DNA from 3 places in the Streptomyces sp. NPDC046197 genome. Region 1 is predicted to be linked to each of the others. Evidence: riboswitches for the same ligand, from Rfam matches in the RefSeq annotation. Region 1 holds a riboswitch; each other region holds the start of a gene.
The links. A riboswitch is a leader RNA that binds a small molecule or an ion and turns the genes downstream of it on or off. The one in region 1 is predicted to bind ZMP and ZTP.
Positions count from the first base shown of each region.

Region 1 (5,965 bases):
GCGCGCCGCACGCGCACGGTGTGGCTGGCGGGCCGCCCCTCACCCGGCCTCGAGGAGGCCGCCGCCCACCTGCGCACCCTGGGGGCGGACGTGCGCACCGTCGCCTTCGACGCCCTCGACCCCGAGTCCCACGAGACGGCGCTCGGCAAGGTCTTCGCCGAGGGCGCCGTCGACATGGTGCTGCTGGCCTTCGGCGTCCTGGGCGACCAGGCGTACGACGAGCGGGAGCCGCTGAACGCGGTGCGGGTGGCGCAGACCAACTACACCGGGGCGGTCTCCGCCGGCCTGGTCAGCGCGCGGGAACTGCAGAACCAGCGGTACGGATCGCTGGTGGTGCTCTCCTCGGTCGCCGGCGAGCGCGCCCGGCGCACGGACTTCCTCTACGGCTCCAGCAAGGCCGGTCTGGACGTCTTCGCCCAGGGCCTGGGCGACGCGCTGCACGGCACCGGCGTGCACGTCATGGTCGTACGCCCCGGGTTCGTCCGGTCGCGGATGACGGCCGGTCGCGAGGAGGCGCCGCTGGCGACGACACCGGAAGAGGTCGCAACGGCCGTCGAACTCGGGCTGCGGCGGCGCTCGGAGACGGTGTGGGTGCCGGGCGCGCTGCGCATCGTGATGTCGGCGCTGCGGCACCTGCCGCGCGCGGTGTTCCGGCGGCTGCCGCTGTAGCCGGGGCGCCGCCACCCGCCCGGTGGCCGCGGCCGCGCCGTGGCGGGTGTCAGCCGGTGGGCAGCGAGTCGCGGTCCGCGTGGGCCGGCTGCGGGGGGACCACCGTACGGCCGCCGAAGGTGAACTCCCGCAGCTTGCGCCACACCCCGTCGGTGCCCTGCTCGTAGAGGGCGAAGCCGGTGCACGGCCACTCGGCCTCGAAGTCGGCGAGTTCCGCGAAGGCGCGGTCCATCGCCGCGTCGTCGATGCCGTGCGCCACCGTCACATGCGGGTGGTAGGGGAACTGGAGTTCACGCGCCACGGGTCCGGACGCGTGGCGGACCTGCTTCTGCAGCCACGCGCACGCCTCGGCGCCCTCGACGACCCGCACGTACACCACCGGCGACAGCGGCCGGAAGGTACCGGTGCCGGACAGCCTCATCACGAAGGGGCGCCCGGCCGTGGCGACCTCGGTCAGGTGCGCCTCGACGGCCGCCAGGTCGGCGGCGTCGACCTCGGTCGGCGGCAGCAGGGTGACGTGCGTGGGGATGCCGTGAGCCGCGGCGTCGCCGAAGCCCGCGCGCCGCTCCTGGAGCAGGCTGCCGTGGGGCTCCGGGACCGCGATCGACACGCCGATCGTTACGGTCCCCACGTCGTCTCCTGTCGTCGTGTCTGTTTGGTTCTCAGCGGTTCTCGGCCGTTTCGTCACAGCCGTCCGGCTATCGACTGTACGACCACCGCCGCCTTGTGGGCAGGCGCAGCCATAGTGATGTGCAGCGCTCTGTCCCAGGTACGTGCGTGCGGTGGTGCGCCTCGGTGCCCGTCAGTGCTTCGCGGGCAGGAAACCGACCTTGTCGTACGCCTGGGAGAGGGTCTCCGCGGCGACCGTGCGCGCCTTCTCCGCGCCCTTGGCCAGGATCGAGTCCAGCGTCTCCGGGTCGTCCAGGTACTGCTGGGTCCGCTCCCGGAACGGCGTCACGAACTCGACCATGACCTCGGCGAGGTCGGTCTTGAGCGCACCGTAGCCCTTGCCGGTGTACTTCTCCTCCAGTTCGGTGATACCCGCGCCCGTGAGCGTCGAGTAGATCGTGAGGAGGTTGCTGACGCCGGGCTTGGTCTCGGGGTCGAACCGGATGACGGTGTCGGTGTCGGTGACCGCGCTCCGGACCTTCTTGGCGGTGGCCTTCGGATCGTCGAGGAGGTTGACGAGGCCCTTCGGCGTGGAGGCCGACTTGCTCATCTTGATCGACGGGTCCTGCAGGTCGTAGATCTTCGCGGTCTCCTTGAGGATGTACGGCCGCGGGACCGTGAAGATCTCGCCGAAGCGGCCGTTGAAACGCTCGGCGAGATCGCGGGTGAGCTCGATGTGCTGGCGCTGGTCCTCGCCCACCGGCACCTCGTTGGCCTGGTAGAGCAGGATGTCGGCGACCTGCAGGATCGGGTACGTGAACAGGCCGACGGACGCCCGGTCGGCGCCCTGCTTGGCGGACTTGTCCTTGAACTGGGTCATGCGGGACGCCTCGCCGAAGCCGGTGAGGCAGTTCATGACCCAGGCCAGCTGGGCGTGCTCGGGGACATGGCTCTGAACGAAGAGCGTGCAGCGGTCCGGGTCGAGCCCGGCGGCCAGCAGCTGGGCGGCGGCCAGCCGGGTGTTGGCGCGGAGCTCCTCCGGGTCCTGCGGGACCGTGATCGCGTGGAGGTCGACGACCATGTAGAACGCGTCGTGGGACTCCTGCAGGGCCACCCACTGGCGGACGGCGCCGAGGTAGTTGCCGAGGTGGAACGAGCCTGCCGTGGGCTGGATTCCGGAGAGCACGCGGGGTCGGTCAGTCGCCATGTCTTTCATTGTCTCAGAGAGCGCGGGGGGGTCGGTGCGTGGGGAACTGCGGACCGTGGTGGGCCGATCGCACCCGCGCCGCGGGGCCGCACACCCATGCGGCCCCGCGCCCCTGCGGGCCGGCTCAGCCCAGGTCGATCTCCGGGTACAGCGGGAAGCCCGCCACCAGGTCCGTCGCCCGCTGGGCGATCTCCTCCGCGGTCTTCTCGTCCAGGACGTGGGCGGCCTTGGACGGGGCACCCGACTTGGTCGTGCCCGGCTGTGTGGTGGTCAGGACCCGGTCGATCAGGCCCGCCACCTCGTCCATCTCGGCGGTGCCGAGGCCGCGCGTGGTCAGCGCCGGGGTGCCGATGCGGATGCCGGAGGTGTACCAGGCGCCGTTGGGGTCGGCCGGGATCGCGTTGCGGTTGGTGACGATGCCGGAGTCCAGCAGCGCCGCTTCCGCCTGGCGGCCGGTGAGGCCGTAGGACGAGGCCACGTCGATCAGGTTCAGATGGTTGTCCGTGCCGCCGGTGACCAGGGTGGCGCCCCGGCGCATCAGGCCTTCCGCGAGGGCCCTGGAGTTGTCGACGATGCGCTGGGCGTAGTCCTGGAAGGAGGGCTGCCGGGCCTCGGCGAGGGCGACGGCCTTGGCCGCCATGACGTGCGGGAGCGGACCGCCGAGGACCATCGGGCAGCCGCGGTCGACCTGGTCCCTGAGGGAGTCGTCGCACAGGACCATGCCGCCGCGCGGGCCGCGCAGCGACTTGTGGGTGGTGGTGGTGACGATCTGGGCGTGCGGGACCGGGTCGAAGTCGCCGGTGAGGACCTTGCCCGCGACCAGGCCCGCGAAGTGGGCCATGTCGACCATGAGCGTGGCGCCGACCTCGTCGGCGATCTCGCGCATGATCCGGAAGTTCACCAGACGGGGGTAGGCGGAGTACCCGGCGACGATGATCAGCGGCTTGAACTCGCGGGCGGAGGCGCGCAGGGCCGCGTAGTCGATCAGACCGGTGGCCGGGTCGGTGCCGTAGGAGCGCTGGTCGAACATCTTGCCGGAGATGTTCGGGCGGAAGCCGTGGGTGAGATGGCCACCGGCGTCCAGGGACATGCCGAGCATGCGCTGGTTGCCGAAGGCTCGGCGCAGCTCGGCCCAGTCGGCCTCGGAGAGGTCGTTGACCTGGCGGACACCGGCCTTCTCCAGGGCCGGGGCCTCGACCCGCTGGGCGAGGACGGCCCAGAAGGCGACGAGGTTGGCGTCGATGCCGGAGTGCGGCTGGACATAGGCGTGGGCGGCGCCGAAGAGCTCCTTGGCGTGCTCGGCGGCGAGCGACTCCACGGTGTCGACGTTGCGGCAGCCGGCGTAGAAGCGGCGGCCGACGGTGCCCTCGGCGTACTTGTCGCTGAACCAGTTCCCCATCGCCAGGAGGGTGGCCGGGGAGGCGTAGTTCTCGGAGGCGATCAGCTTGAGCATCTCGCGCTGGTCGGTGACCTCCTGGCCGATGGCGTCGGCGACCCGCGGCTCCACGGCGCGGATCACGTCGAGGGCGGCGCGGAAGGCGGTGGACTCGGTGGAGAGGGGCTGCTCTGGCATGGGGACCTCCGGACGGCGTGTGTACAGCGTTCACGGTTGGCCCAGGCGCACGGCTCACAATCGCTTGTCTCCGGGCCGCTCCCCGATGGTCGGTCCCATCCCAAGCGCGCCAGTCACGGCCCGTTGATCAGCCTACCGGGCGTGCCGGACGGGGAGTCTGCCGCGTCCGGCATGCGAGCGAGGATAGGAAGGGGGTGACCCTCATCCCCGGGAGCTGCCGTGACCACTACGGAAGACCTCATCGCCGCCGCCGACGCCCACAGCGCGCACACCTACCACCCGCTGCCGGTGGTGATCGCCACCGCTGACGGGGCCTGGATGACCGACGTGGAGGGCCGCCGGTATCTCGATCTGCTGGCCGGCTACTCGGCGCTGAACTTCGGGCACGGCAACCGGCGGCTGGTCGAGGCGGCCAAGGCGCAGATGGAGCGGGTGACGCTGACCTCGCGGGCGTTCCACCACGACCTGTTCGGCGCGTTCTGCGGGCAGCTGGCCGAGCTGTGCGGGATGCAGACGGTGCTGCCGATGAACACGGGTGCGGAGGCGGTCGAGACGGCCGTGAAGACGGCCCGGAAGTGGGGCTACCGGGTCAAGGGCGTGCCCGGCGAAATGGCGAAGATCGTGGTGGCGGGCAACAACTTCCACGGGCGGACGACGACGATCATCAGCTTCTCCACCGACCCGGAGGCGCGGTCGGACTTCGGGCCGTACACGCCGGGGTTCGAGATCGTGCCCTACGGGGACATGACGGCGATGCGGTCGGCGGTCACGGAGAACACGGTCGCCGTGCTGCTCGAGCCGATCCAGGGGGAGGCGGGGGTCCTGGTTCCACCGGCCGGCTATCTGGCGGCGGTGCGGGAGCTGACGCGGGAGCGGAACGTGCTGTTCGTGGCCGACGAGATCCAGTCGGGGCTGGGCCGCACGGGCCGGACCTTCGCCTGCGAGCACGAGGGTGTCGTACCGGATGTGTACGTGCTGGGGAAGGCGCTCGGGGGCGGGATCGTGCCGGTGTCCGCGGTGGTGTCGTCGCGCGACGTGCTCGGGGTGTTCCGGCCGGGCGAGCACGGGTCGACGTTCGGCGGGAGCCCGCTGGCGTGCGCGGTGGCGCTGGAGGTGATGGCGATGCTGCGGTCGGGCGAGTTCCAGGCGCGGGCCGCGGAGCTCGGTGAGCACCTGCACCGGGAGCTGGGGCTGCTGGCCGGCACCGGGCGGGTGACGGCGGTTCGCGGGCGCGGCCTGTGGGCGGGCGTCGACGTCGACCCGGCGCTCGGCACGGCCCGGGAGATCTCCGAGAAGCTGATGGACCGGGGCGTCCTGGTGAAGGACACCCACGGCTCGACGATCCGGATCGCCCCGCCCCTGGTGATCAGCAAGGAGGACCTGGACTGGGGCCTGGACCAGCTGCGCGGGGTGCTGGGCGGGTAGGGCCTGTGCGGCGGATCGGGCCCGCTCCGAGCCGGGGGTTCGCCTTCAGAGGATCACGTGCGGCAGGAAGCGGGCGTACTCGTCCGTGACCAGGCCCGCGGACTCACGGATGCCCAGGCCCGCGGCCTCGCCGTCGACGACCCAGGCGCCGAGGACGACGTGGTTGCCGTCGAAGGCGGGCAGGGGGGCCAGGGCCTGGTAGCAGCAGGGCTCGTCGCGGACCACGGGGTCGGTGCCGGGCCCGTGGACGGTCACGCCGGCTCCCTCCCTGCCCAGCAGCGGTTTGGCGACGTACCCGGTCGTCGCCGCCAGCCCGCGCGGGCCGTCCAGGTGGGCGGGCAGCAGGTTCGGGTGCCCGGGATACAGCTCCCACAGGATGGCCAGGAGCGCCTTGTTGCTGAGGAGCATCTTCCAGGCGGGTTCGATCCACAGGGTGCTGCCGGTCCCGCCGCCGTTGTCGAGGGTGTCGAGGACGTGGCCGG
Region 1 is NZ_JBEYZY010000002.1:399,679-405,643, reverse strand. Features, by position in the region: gene AB0A61_RS04560 (decaprenylphospho-beta-D-erythro-pentofuranosid-2-ulose 2-reductase) at 1-669, shown strand, start outside; gene AB0A61_RS04555 (2'-5' RNA ligase family protein) at 719-1,300, opposite strand; gene trpS (tryptophan--tRNA ligase) at 1,472-2,485, opposite strand; gene AB0A61_RS04545 (glycine hydroxymethyltransferase) at 2,610-4,058, opposite strand; ZMP/ZTP riboswitch at 4,091-4,185, opposite strand; gene rocD (ornithine--oxo-acid transaminase) at 4,278-5,483, shown strand; gene AB0A61_RS04535 (glutathionylspermidine synthase family protein) at 5,529-5,965, opposite strand, start outside.

Region 2 (5,965 bases), on a different contig from region 1:
TGCCGGTCAGGCCGAGACGGTCGCGCAGATAGTGGACCAGCAGGAGGCGGGGTTCCACCTCGTCCTCGTAGGCCGTGCCGTCCACCGTGACCGAGATGTGGGTCATGTGCCCTCCAGAAACCGTGCGGGCGTGAGTGGGGAAATCAGCAACCACGAATCAGCAACCACGTGATGTACGTCACTCTAGGTCCGGGTCCTGGGGGCGGCGAGCGCTACGGCGGGCTTTTGTTGAGCGTTAATCCATCGCCTGTGCCGGTCCGGCTCTGCTGCACTGCCCGTGATCCGGCCGTCACCCAGCGGGGAGCGCCGATGCACACTGCGTCCATGTCCACCCCGGTCCGACCGAGCGGCTGCTGCACTCCGCCGGGCTGATCGACGAGATCGGCAGCGTCGACGTGCTCGATGCCGTACGCCTTCTTCAAGGCGGTCGGGGCCACCGTGCGGGAGGCCCTCGGGCAGGGCCTGCACGGCCAGGGGGTGTCGTTCGGATCACCGCGGACCGGGCCGCGGCGCATGGTGCCCGAGCGGTCCCGCACCGATCACAACCCGCTGAACGGAAGGAATACCTGCTGAACGGGACGCGCCGGGTGGGCGGTGGAGAGGGCGGTCAAGGTCGTGGCTGGACCTTGTGCTGGTTGCCCGGTGCCCGGCCCGCGGAAGGTCCGGTCCAGTCGGCCTGCACATGGCCCAGGCGTACCCGCTGCGGGTGGTCGCCCACCGGCACGGACACGGTCTTCTGCCCGGTGGCGAAGTCGGTGGCGGTGACCTGGCCGGCGCCGCTCTCGGAGACGACGCAGTCCTTGCCGTCACCGCTGGCGGTGGCCCAGGAGGGCTTGGACGCGGGGACGAGCGGCCCCTCATGCAGGGTCGCGCGGTCGACGACGGTGGCGTAGTCGTCCATGGTGCCCGCCACGCACAGCCTGGTGCCCGAGGGATTCATGCACGTGCTCGTTCAGAGTGAACTTACTGAAAAGTAAGGAACGGTCGCCTTCTCCACAAGACCGCGTACACGACAAAATTGTCCGTGGGTGGACGAGGGAGGGGACCGTGACGGGCAGGCTGAGAGCGCCGACCGGCCGCTACGGGGGCAAGTCCGCCGCGCAACGGCAGGCCGAGCGGCGGTGCCGTTTCCTGCGGGCCGCGCTCCAGTTGTTCGGCGACACGCCCGGCTTCCGCTCCACGACGGTCGCGGCGCTCAGCGAGGCCGCGGGGCTGTCGACGCGTCAGTTCTACGAGGAGTTCCGCACCCTGGAGGACGTGCTGGCCGCCCTCCACCTCCAGGTCAACGACTGGGCCGAGCAGGCGGTCCTGGACGCGCTCGCCGAGGCCGGGGACCTCCTGCCCCTCGCGCAGCGGGTCGCCACGCTCTTCCGCGCCTACGCCGCCAGTGTCACCGCCGACCCGCGCCGGATCCGCATCACCTTCGTCGAGATCATCGGGGTCAGTCCACGCCTGGAGGAGCAGCGCCTGGCCCGCCGGTCGCGCTGGGTCGACCTCATCTGCGCCGAGGTGCGGGCCGCCGCCGTCCGCGGGGAGGCGGCCCGGCGCGACTACCGCATCGCCGCCACCGCCTTCCTCGGCAGCGTCAACGGCCTGCTCCACGACTGGAGCGCCGGGTGGGTGGACGCGTCCCTGGACGACGTCGTCGACGAACTCGTCCGCCAGCTCCTGGGCATCCTGCGCCCACCGGGCTGGAGTCCTTGAGCGGTCCAGGGGGTGTCCGGGGCCCGTCCGGGCCAGGGGTCCGCCCGGGCCGGATCCGGGCGTCGACTCGAACGGGGGCGACGAGCGTCACAGCGACGGGTGTGACGTTCCTACGGGTGCCGGACACGAACGGGACATGAGCAACGACGAGGACTTCGCCGCTGCCTATCGCGCGTGCTACTGGGCGGTCAGCCGCTATGTCGCGCGGCGACTGGACGGCCGGGCGAGCGAGGTGGAGGAAGTGGTGGCGGAGGTGTTCACCGTGGCGTGGCGGCGCCGGGCCGACCTGCCGCCGTCCCCGCTGCCGTGGCTGTACGGCGTGGCGCGCAACTGCCTGGCGAACGCGGTACGCGGCTACGGACGGCGCCGCCGGCTGGTCGACCGGCTGGGCCACGAGCAGACCGCACACGGCCGGCACACGGTGGCCGGCCCGGACGCGGAGCTGCCGGGCGCCTGGGTGCACGAGGCGCTCCTCCGGCTCTCCCCGGCCGACCAGGAGGTACTGCGCCTGACCGCGTGGGAGGAACTCGACGTCGACGAGGTCGCCGTCGTGCTCGGCTGCGGCCGCCGGGCGGCGGCCATGCGGCTGCACCGCGCCCGCCGCCGGCTGAGAGCGGAGATCGACCGCATGCGCCCCCCGCTCGTCACCTCCACCAAGGACCACGGCCATGACTGACGAACTCGAACTGCTGCGCCGCGCCAACCCCGTACCCGCGGACGGCCCCCACTTCGGCGACGGCCCCCTCGACCACCGTGCCGAGCGGCACCTCAACCGGCTGCTGCGCGAGGAAACCCCGAGCCGCCGTCCCCTCCGGAAGGCCGTCTGGGGGCTGGCGGCCACGGCCGTCGTCGCCGCCACAGTGTCGGCACTGCTGCTCTCCGGCCCGAGCACCGCGCCAGCCGTCGCCGCCCCCCGCCCCCTGGTGGTGCAGGCCGGCTCCACCCCCGTACCCCTGGACCGGCTCGCCGAGCGCGCCCGGGCGGCCGCCGCCGACGGCGCGCCGGGCCTGCGCAAGGGCACCCACGTGCAGTCGTGGAGCCTCGGCATGGAGGACGACAGGCCGCCGGTCACCCTGCCCGAGGAGCGCGTCGTGCGATGGCGGGCCGACGGCAGCCGCACCGAACTCGTGGTCGCGACCGACCCGCGCCACCCGGGCCGCCCGGTCCTCACCGACGAGGGCGGCGCGGCGCGCCGGGTCGCCGACGGCCATGTCCTCAGCGACCGGACCTACCCGCCGAGTTGGAGCGACGCCCCGCCCGAGTCGTCGCCGCCGCACGACCCAGCACACCTGCGCGCCTATCTCGCCGAGGTGGCGCACAGCACTTCCCCGACCACCACCGAACTGCTCGACGCCACGGCGGAGTTGCTCGACCACTGGACGCTCGGGCCGCGCGAGTCCGCCGCCCTCGCCGGGCTGCTGGCCGACGGCGGGCACCTGCGACCGGTCGGCCGGGTCACCGACCGGCTCGGCCGCCGCGGTCAGGCCTACGTCCTCGACGCCCCCGGCATTCGCCGGATGCTGATCATGGACCCGGCCACCGGGGCAGTACTGGGACTGGAGACGACCTTCACCACCGCCGGGCCCGAGTACGGCGTCCAGGCCGGGGACGTCATGCAGTACAGCGCCTGGATGCGCTGATCACACCCCGAGCTGCCGGGCGGCCGCGGTGACGGTCTGCTCCAGCAGCGTGGCGATCGTCATCGGACCGACGCCGCCCGGCACCGGGGTGATGAGCGAGGCCCGCTCCGCGGCGGAGTCGAAGTCGACGTCGCCGATGGTGCCCGGGTTGTACCCGGCGTCGATCACGACGGCGCCGGGCTTGATGTCCTGGCCGCGGACGAGCCGCGGCCGCCCCACGGCGGCGACGACGATGTCCGCCTCGCGGACGGCGGCCGACAGGTCGTGGGTGCGGGAGTGGCAGTACGTCACCGTGGCGTCGCGGGCAAGGAGCAGCATGCCGACCGGCTTGCCGAGGATGGCGCTGCGGCCCACGACGACGGCCCGCTTCCCGGCCGGGTCCACCTCGTACGCGTCGAGCAGCCGCAGGATGCCTCCGGGGGTGCAGGACACGAAGCCCGGCAGACCGAAACTCATCGTGGCGAACGAGGCGAAGGTGACGCCGTCGACGTCCTTCTCGGGCGCGATCGCCTCGAACGCGGCCCGCTCGTCGATGTGCTCGCCGACGGGATGCTGCAGCAGGATGCCGTGCACGCCGGGGTCGGCCGACAGGGACGTGAGCGTGCCGACCAGCTCCCGCGTGGTGGTCGCGGCCGGCAGTGCCACATGGCGCGAGGCGATGCCGGCCCGGCGGCAGCGGTTCTGCTTCATCCGGACGTAGGTGACGGAGGCGGGGTCCTCGCCCACCAGCACCGTCGCGAGGCAGGGCGCCGTTCCCGTGCGCTCGGTGAGGGCGGCCGCCTTCTCGGCGGTCTCCTCGACGATGCGGCGGGCGAGCGCGATGCCGTCCATGAGCCGGGCCTGGGACATGATCCACTCCCTGAGCGGTTGACGGGATCGCCCAGGCGCGCGGCATTCGACTCTGCGTGGGCCGCTCCCCGGTGGTGCTCCACCTCAGCGCCAGTCACGACCCCGGCCCACCTTAACCGAGCAGGCGCCCCGATCAGGACGCACGTTCGGGGTCGCGGGGCCGTCGCAGGTCCTGACCGCAGGGCCCGGTCATGGTCAACGCGCAGGCAGAGTCGGGTGGTTGGCCGGTCTTCTGGGGCGCCGGTCTTCTTCTGGGGCGCCGGTCTTCAGGGGCGCCGGTCTTCAGGGACGTACGGGCGGATCCGGTTCAGCGATGCCGGCCATGGCGCGGTCTCAGCGCGCGCGGCGTCAGAGCACGTGGCGTCCGAGTACTCGGCGTCAGAACGCGTGGCGTCAGAGCGCGCGGACGGGGCCGCGCCGCCCGCAGCATCGCCCGCAGCACAACGGCGGACGCCAGCCGGCGTGCCGCGGTGGCCGGCCCCGGCCGCCCGAGCAGTGCGGAGCGCGATCGTCCCAGGCCCGCCCGGGCGGAGAAGGACCAGGTCAGCCGGGAACTGACCTGGAACCTTGCCGCCTTCCTGCCTACTCGTCCCATGCCTGGATCAGAATCTGGTCGGTGATCTTGCCGTTGCGCAACGAGATCATGGACTCGGCGAGGACACGGACGCCGTCGGGGTATTCGCAGGACTCGACGTACGCGGCGTGGTCGCCCTGTACGACGCAGGTCTCCAGCTTGTGCCTCATGTCGCGGCTGTAGACGTCGTCGAGCAGGGAGCGGATCTCGTTCCGGCCCTGCAGGATCTTCGGGTGACTGGGCTGGGTGTTGCGGTCCACTATGCGTATCTCCGCGTCGTCCGCGTACAGCGACAGGAGCGTGGACGCCGTGTCTGCCTCGATGCCGCGGCGCAGCGTTTCGGTGTTGAAGGCGGGGCTTGCCGGGGTAGCCATGGTGACCTCCTACGAGGGCCGCGGGCCCGGGGAGGAACGGGCCGCGACAGCCTCACCTTCGAGGCTCCTCCGCCCCGGCGGGCTCGGCAAGCGCAGCCCGGGCGTCAGTCCGCCGTCGCCAGGAACTGTGTCGCGGCCAGCTCCGCGTACAGCGGGTCGGCGGCCACCAGGTCGCGGTGAGTGCCCACCGCGCGGACGCGGCCCGCGTCCATGACCACGATCCGGTCGGCCATGGTCACCGTCGACAGCCGGTGCGCCACCACGAGGACGGTCGTCGCACGGGCCACGTCGGCCACGGTGTCGCGCAGCGCCGCCTCGTTCACCGCGTCCAGCTGCGAGGTCGCCTCGTCCAGGAGCAGCAGCCGCGGGCGGCGCAGCAGGGCGCGGGCGATCGCGACCCGCTGGCGCTCCCCGCCCGACAGCTTGGTCCCCCGGTGCCCGACGAGCGTGTCCAGGCCGCTCGGCAGCCGCGCCACCAGACCGTCCAGGCGCGTCGTCTTCAGCAACCGTTCCAGGGCGCCCTCGTCCGCATCCGGGTTGCCCAGCAGCAGGTTGTCCCGCAGCGAGCCCGACAGGACCGGCGCGTCCTGCTCCACGTAACCGATGGCGGAGCGCAGTTGGGGCAGGTCCCAGTCGGCCAGGCTCCGGCCGTCGAGGGTGATCGCTCCGGACTCGGGCTCGTAGAACCGTTCGATCAGCGAGAAGACCGTGGTCTTGCCCGCCCCGGACGGTCCGACGAACGCCGTCATGCCCTGGGCGGGCACCGAGAAGGTCACACCGTGGTGGACGTACGGCAGGTCGACGGCGTAACGGAAGCGGACGTC
Region 2 is NZ_JBEYZY010000008.1:139,337-145,301, reverse strand. Features, by position in the region: gene AB0A61_RS14030 ((2Fe-2S)-binding protein) at 1-106, opposite strand, end outside; gene AB0A61_RS14025 (hypothetical protein) at 213-422, opposite strand; partial or broken gene AB0A61_RS14020 (hypothetical protein) at 608-940, opposite strand; gene AB0A61_RS14015 (TetR/AcrR family transcriptional regulator) at 1,048-1,704, shown strand; gene AB0A61_RS14010 (sigma-70 family RNA polymerase sigma factor) at 1,841-2,380, shown strand; gene AB0A61_RS14005 (CU044_5270 family protein) at 2,373-3,344, shown strand; gene AB0A61_RS14000 (bifunctional 5,10-methylenetetrahydrofolate dehydrogenase/5,10-methenyltetrahydrofolate cyclohydrolase) at 3,345-4,193, opposite strand; ZMP/ZTP riboswitch at 4,216-4,301, opposite strand; gene AB0A61_RS13995 (nuclear transport factor 2 family protein) at 4,776-5,141, opposite strand; gene AB0A61_RS13990 (ABC transporter ATP-binding protein) at 5,246-5,965, opposite strand, start outside.
Region 2: linked by a shared signal. The riboswitch ahead of AB0A61_RS14000 (bifunctional 5,10-methylenetetrahydrofolate dehydrogenase/5,10-methenyltetrahydrofolate cyclohydrolase) and the one ahead of AB0A61_RS04545 (glycine hydroxymethyltransferase) in region 1 are both predicted to bind ZMP and ZTP.

Region 3 (5,965 bases), on a different contig from region 1:
GCGCAGAACAGCCGGACAGTCAGAACGACTACAGCACCGGTGCGACGGGGCTTCGGCATGGTGGCGCCTCCAGAAGGCGGGTGGGCGGGCACCCGGGTAACGCGCGCCGGTGGGCGACGAGGTCACGGTGACCGTGCCGACGTACCGCGGCGGGGGCCGGACGTTCTTGTGACGGCCGGGCGGCGCCGCGGTCCGGCGCTGGTGCCGCTGCCGCTGCCGCTGCCGTCGAGGCGCTCGATGCCATCAGTGATCCACTGCATGTCCGTCACGGACGGGCCCCTGCTGTTGTCGTCGAAGCCGAAGCCGAGCAGCAGATAGCGGCCCTGGACCCGCGGCGAGGGGAACACCACCGCTTCCACGACGGCGCCGGGCCCCTTGTCCGTGCTGACCAGGAGTCGTCGCCGGCGAGGAACGTGACCGCCGCGGCGATCTCCCCGGCCTCCGCGAACCGGCCGACCGGGATGTGCACCAGGCGGCGCGCGGCCCGCTCAAGGTCCTTGGCGAACAGCTCCTGCTCTGGGGAACAGCGGACAGAGGCTCGGGGTCCCCACAGTCGTCCGCGGGGGCTCCGGCGTCGTCAGTGGTGGAACAGTCTGAGGCCGGTGCGGGTGAGCGTGATCTGGTGCTCGCGGCAGGCGTTTTCGACGTCGTCGGACCTGATGGATCCGCCCGGCTCGGCGATGTATTCGACGCCGTGGCGGTGGGCCTGGTCGACGTTGTCGCGGAACGGGAGTGCGCCATCGGAGACGAAGGCGACGCCGGTGAGGCGTTGCCGCCACTGCTCACGCTGATCGGGCGTCAGCGCGTCGGCTGGTGTGGACAGTACCTGCGTCAGGCGCCTGCTCTCGTTGGGGGTGAGGTCGCCCTCGATGAAGCGGATCTGCCAGTTGATGCGATCCTGGCGGCGGATGCCCGGCCGGAAGGTGAGGGCGCGCACGGCCGGGTGGCGTCGCAGCCACCAGTTGTCGACCTTGGCTCCGGCGAGACGGGTGCAGTCGACACGTGACTGCTGGCCGGCGCCGATTCCCAAGGTCATCCCGTCACGCAGGTAGCACACCGAATTGGACTGGGTGTAGCGCATGACCGCCAGCCCCAGCAGCAGGTCGTCCACTGCGGCCTTGGGCAGTGTGCCGACCACGGGGGCGTCGAGCAGGGCGGCGGAGAGCTGTACCTGATCGCGTTCCTGGACCAGGCGCAGGCCGAAGATTTCCCGCGCCTCGAACCGCGAAGGCGTGAACGTCTTGTCTGCCTCCAGGACCAGGAAGCGACCGTCCTTCTTTTTGCTGAGCCGCTCGACTGTGCCCGGCGCGTAGCCGGGCGCGATGATGCCGTCGCACACCACGCTGGTCAGCAGCTCGGCGAGCTCGATGTCGACCGGGTGGGAGACCGCGGCGAAGTCGCCATAGGAGGATTTCGGATCGGCATCCCGGGCGCGCAGGTAAGCGCTGGTTAGGGCGCCCAGGCTGTCGCCGGCGACGCCGTAGAGCCCCGCTGTGACCTCGTCGACGGGTCCGGACACGGCCACGCCGGCGGGCGAGACGTGCTTGAAGGAAGCCGCTGCCGGCCGACCGAGCGACTGGCTCGCTTCGTGCACGAGCTGCCACCCGTTGAGCGCGTCCATCAAGTTGATGAGGGATGGTTGTCCGTGCCGCACCCGGAGCGGCCACCGGCCGGGCGTCACTGGCGCGGCAGGTGCCACTGTCTGGTGCGGATTGGTTCCGTAGCGCAGTTCCATTGTCCTGGCCTCCTCAGCGGGACATCGCTGACGGAGGCGCCCAGGCGGTCGACGCTTGCGTCGGAACATGGCCGCTCCCTGGTGGTGATCCACCCTCGCCAGTTGCGGGCCGGGCCCAACTCTATCGGCAAGCAGTACGACGTGGCCGCTCAGACCGCAAAGACGCAGGGTCAACAAGGCCTTCTCGCGGCAGGTAGCCGCCGAGCGGGAGTTGGCGAGGGTGAACTGACTCAGCGGCCCGAAGTGGGTTTCGAGAAGGTTGGCCCACGAGGCGTAGGTCGGGGTGAAGCACAACTCGACCTTGTTCTTCTTCGCCCAGCAGCGGATGTCGGTGCCCTGTGGGCGGACAAGTGCGCGAAGGTGCCGGCGTTGGCTTCGAGATCGGCCGCCGTATCGGCGTGGGGGCTTCCGGCGAGCAGGGCTGCTTCGGATCACGGGGACGGCCGTCGTGCCGAAGCGCCCCGCACGGGGAAGGCACCGGTCAGTAGGGTGCCGGCGTTGAGGACGGCCTGGGACGCGGCTTCCTCGCCATGCTCCAGCCACCGCATCGGACCATGGTCAGTCGAAGAAGTGGCGGTTCTGACGCACGAAATCGGCAAAACCGACGGCTTCACGCCCCGTGAGGTCGGTGACGGTTGAAGTGACGGTCTCGGCACCACCATCGCGGTAAGCGCGGGCAACTCCTATCAGCGCGTTGACGTAGAACTCCGGCATCCCGCGGCTCAGCATTGCCGCGCGCGCTTCGTCGTCCGGCAGGCCCACGTACCGCACCGGCTTGCCAAGGACGTCGGAAAACTCTTCGGCGGCTTCAGCGTAGGTCAGTGCCTTGGGCCCGGTGAGTTCATAGACGCAGCCGTCGTGGCCATCGGTGGTGAGAACCCGCGCTGCGACACGGGCGATGTCGCCGATGTCGATGAAGCTTATGGGTGCCGTGATCAACGGGAGACTGAACTCCCCGGTCTCGCGGATGGACGGCTGGCGCAGGAAGTTTTGCAGATAGAAGTTGGGTCGCAGGATCGTCCAGGGCAAACCGGCCGCAACCAGCGACTGCTCGACGGGCTGATGCAGCCGGGCGATCGGTGAGAGTCCTTCGTCGGCCCGCCAGACCGACAGCTTCACCACGCGAACACCCACCGCACGGGCGGCTTCCAGCATGTTGAGTTCGTGCGTCGTCTGAGCGGGGCTCGTCGCGCCGAGAAGGAATACGGCGTCGACGCCATCGAGCGCAGGACCGATCGTGTCCGGCATGGCCAGATCGAGCGTCACGGCCCGACCGCCCGACTTGATCACCTGAGCCGTGGTGTGCGGATCACGGTAAGCCGCGCGCGCGGCCACGCCATCGGCATGAAGGAGAGTGAGGAGAGCCGTTCCGACGTTCCCACTCGCGCCAGTCACCAGAATCATCGTCACATCCTCCAGGCGATAGCAGTGACTTCCCAAGAATCAGAACACACTGGGATGGACGCGCGCAGGCCTGTAGTGATCTTCGAGCTGCGGCGTTCAGTGGACGTCCGCCCCAGCAGGTGTCTTTTTCGCTGCGGATGCAGGGCTTCGACGTGGTCGGCGGGTGTCGCGCGCGTTGCTGTGGAGGCCGGAGGCGATGTTCTTCACGCCGTTCATTCGCAGGGCGCCGACGGCAAAATGGCGCCAAGTCGCCAGGGAGCGCGGTGCGTTGCCGGTCTGCAGCTGGGAGGCGTCCTCGGCGAAGGTGATGTCGCGGACGTGGTGCAGGGCCTCGGTCTTCCAGTGGTCGCGGATGAGCTTCGCGAGCTGCGTGGACGTGGCCCTTGGCGGTCACAGCACGGGGAGTGCCTGCTGCGCTGCCGGTGGCACCTGCGGGCGGGGCACAGTCTCCGTCGTCTGCGCCACGGCCGTGGTCTGCGCCCTGGTGGCGGGCGCCACCGGGGGGCCGCCCCGAGCTGGTGGTCTGGCTGCTGCTCGTCCCGGCGGCCGGGCTGCTCGCCACCGTCGGTTTCGCGGTGCGCCGGCCGCCCGAGGCGCTGAGCGTGCCGCTCGCCGCGGTTGTGGGAACGCCTTCGACATCACCTTCGACAGCCGGCTCTCAGCGGTCCGGCAGTAACCGCAACCACCCTGGTTACACGTTCGTTTGACAGACCCGGCCTGCCCGGACTCGGGGGATCTGCAGTGGACCCTCGCACGCGGCACGGGAATCCGCGCTGGCGATCGCCGACGGGAAGCGGCCCGAGGAAACTCGCGTGGGGCAGACCGGTGCCCCTGAACGTGCCGCGGCCGCTGCGACGGACCAGGCTCCGTGCCATGCGGCTGTCCCGTGTACCCGTCAACGTCTCGCCGCAGGTGGCCCGGTCTGGATCTGCGACCGCCCTGACGGAAGTCCTCTTGCCAGCCACGGATCGGTCGATGATGACGGGCAGCAGGGGCATGGAGCCCAGCCCTCCGAGCGCTCCTGATGCGCCGTATGTGCTTCTTTCACGCCCTGCGTGCCCTCCAACTCACCCTGCCTGAAGGTGCCTTGCCCTTCATAACGGATGTGTCGCTGCGTAGTTGGCAAAGAAGCGCAGGTTATCGTGCTGACGAGCCGCCGATGTGCCGATCTTCGTGCCAGCTTGGAGCGGGGCACTGTTGCTTTGGTGTCGCCGATGTAATCACCCGAGCCTCCAAACTTCTGATCCTGCCAGTTCTTCACGGTCATAACGCCGTTCGTTGTAACTGAGCATCTCAATGAGGCCCCGGGCGGTGAGCCGTTGCTGGTTTTCTGTCATGCTGCGGGCATGAGGGATCGGCACTCCTCCAGGGTTAACCCATGTCAGCCAGCCGCGGCCGTCAACCTGAGCCCGGCAGCGGTTCGCGTTGTCTTGGTGCAGGCAGAACGGAACGTCGAGATTTCCGAGTTCGAATGCGCGTATGAGCGCTGATCCCACGTCGCTTCCCAGAGTTAGCGTGTGAGTGATAATTGCCTGAGCCTCTTCATAGATCCCAGAATCTGGAATTCTGGCCGGTTCGATCACCGTCTCTCGCTCGGCTACCGACGCTGCGAATTCTAGGGCGTGAACATTCTCCGTAATCGATGGGATTCTGCTGGCTTCCGCCACAGTCTTAACGATCAGTCGCTCGGTCCCGGAATGGGCAGCGAGCCTCGCGCTCGCCTCAAGCAGCCTGTATGCCCCCAGCCGACTGCGTGGATAAACACCCATGTAGGTGTACAGGACAGAATGCCAGTTAGCATCTCCGAGCCAGTAGTTCGCCAGTGCGCGCAGGGCAGAAATTGCCTCGATATCCTGCTGCGGATTAGTTTGCTGAGCGTAGCTGACGGAAATATCATGCAGTCCGTGTTCGCGGAAGAATAAGCCTTCCAAGATGCTCAGGGCGATCAGCAGGCTCGGCGGGCACAACTGCCCCAGCATGCATCCGCCGAAGCTCTCTAGATGCACCGGTTCACTGATTCTCGCGAGCATCTCACAGCATTCCGCCCATGCGGCCACGGCTTGCGACAGAGGGACGCGACTATAGGGCAGGCAGTAGGAGACAGGACCGCCTTCGGTGGCGTCGATGCCGGCCGTCATCAGTCCCGCAAACAACTCGCCAGGCAATGCCGATCCATGCCTTACCTGCACCGGAAAGTCGTCTCCCGCGATTCCGGCAAGCATCTGGCGAGTCACCGCCGCACCGTGCGCCACCAGCGGGAATCCATTGAGGTCCTCGCCCTTCTCCAGAGCGAGAAGTGCTGAGGCATGGTCGTTCACCCGAGTATAACTGTCAACAGTGATGGTACCTACAGTGGCTGCACTGACTTTGCTGACCGCCTTAAGTCCCGCACGCATCTGATCGACGGTGCCGAACCCCATTCGCGGCTGGACAACCAGTTTTCCTTCATTCGAAGCCTGCCGAATAAACCGGGTGAAGCGTCCGGGGCTGGGAGGAGTTGCCATCAGATACTCCGGGTTTTCGAGGAGGAAATTTGCTTCGGCGCCGACGACACCAGTCCGAGATAATCGAGGAATTGGTCAAATTCGGCGTCCGCTTCGAATACCGCATCGAAGCCATTCGCGACCAGTTCAGCTCCGAATCCGGCATGCCGGGAACCGTGAACGCCCAGCTTGCCGCCGATAACAACTTTCATAGGAGCAAGCTCCGGATTCTGGCGAATCTTCCTGATCAGTCGCAGGCCATCGATATGACCGTGCCCGTTTACCGTGCTAATGACCAAGGCGTCTGGCTGGACTCTGATGCATTCAGATATGATGAGCTCGT
Region 3 is NZ_JBEYZY010000031.1:68,406-74,370, reverse strand. Features, by position in the region: gene AB0A61_RS32110 (hypothetical protein) at 123-359, opposite strand; partial or broken gene AB0A61_RS32105 (short-chain dehydrogenase) at 392-514, opposite strand; gene AB0A61_RS32100 (phosphoribosylaminoimidazolecarboxamide formyltransferase) at 578-1,804, opposite strand; ZMP/ZTP riboswitch at 1,767-1,851, opposite strand; gene AB0A61_RS32095 (SDR family oxidoreductase) at 2,294-3,139, opposite strand; gene AB0A61_RS32090 (methylaspartate mutase) at 4,360-5,643, opposite strand; gene AB0A61_RS32085 (cobalamin-dependent protein) at 5,643-5,965, opposite strand, start outside.
Region 3: linked by a shared signal. The riboswitch ahead of AB0A61_RS32100 (phosphoribosylaminoimidazolecarboxamide formyltransferase) and the one ahead of AB0A61_RS04545 (glycine hydroxymethyltransferase) in region 1 are both predicted to bind ZMP and ZTP.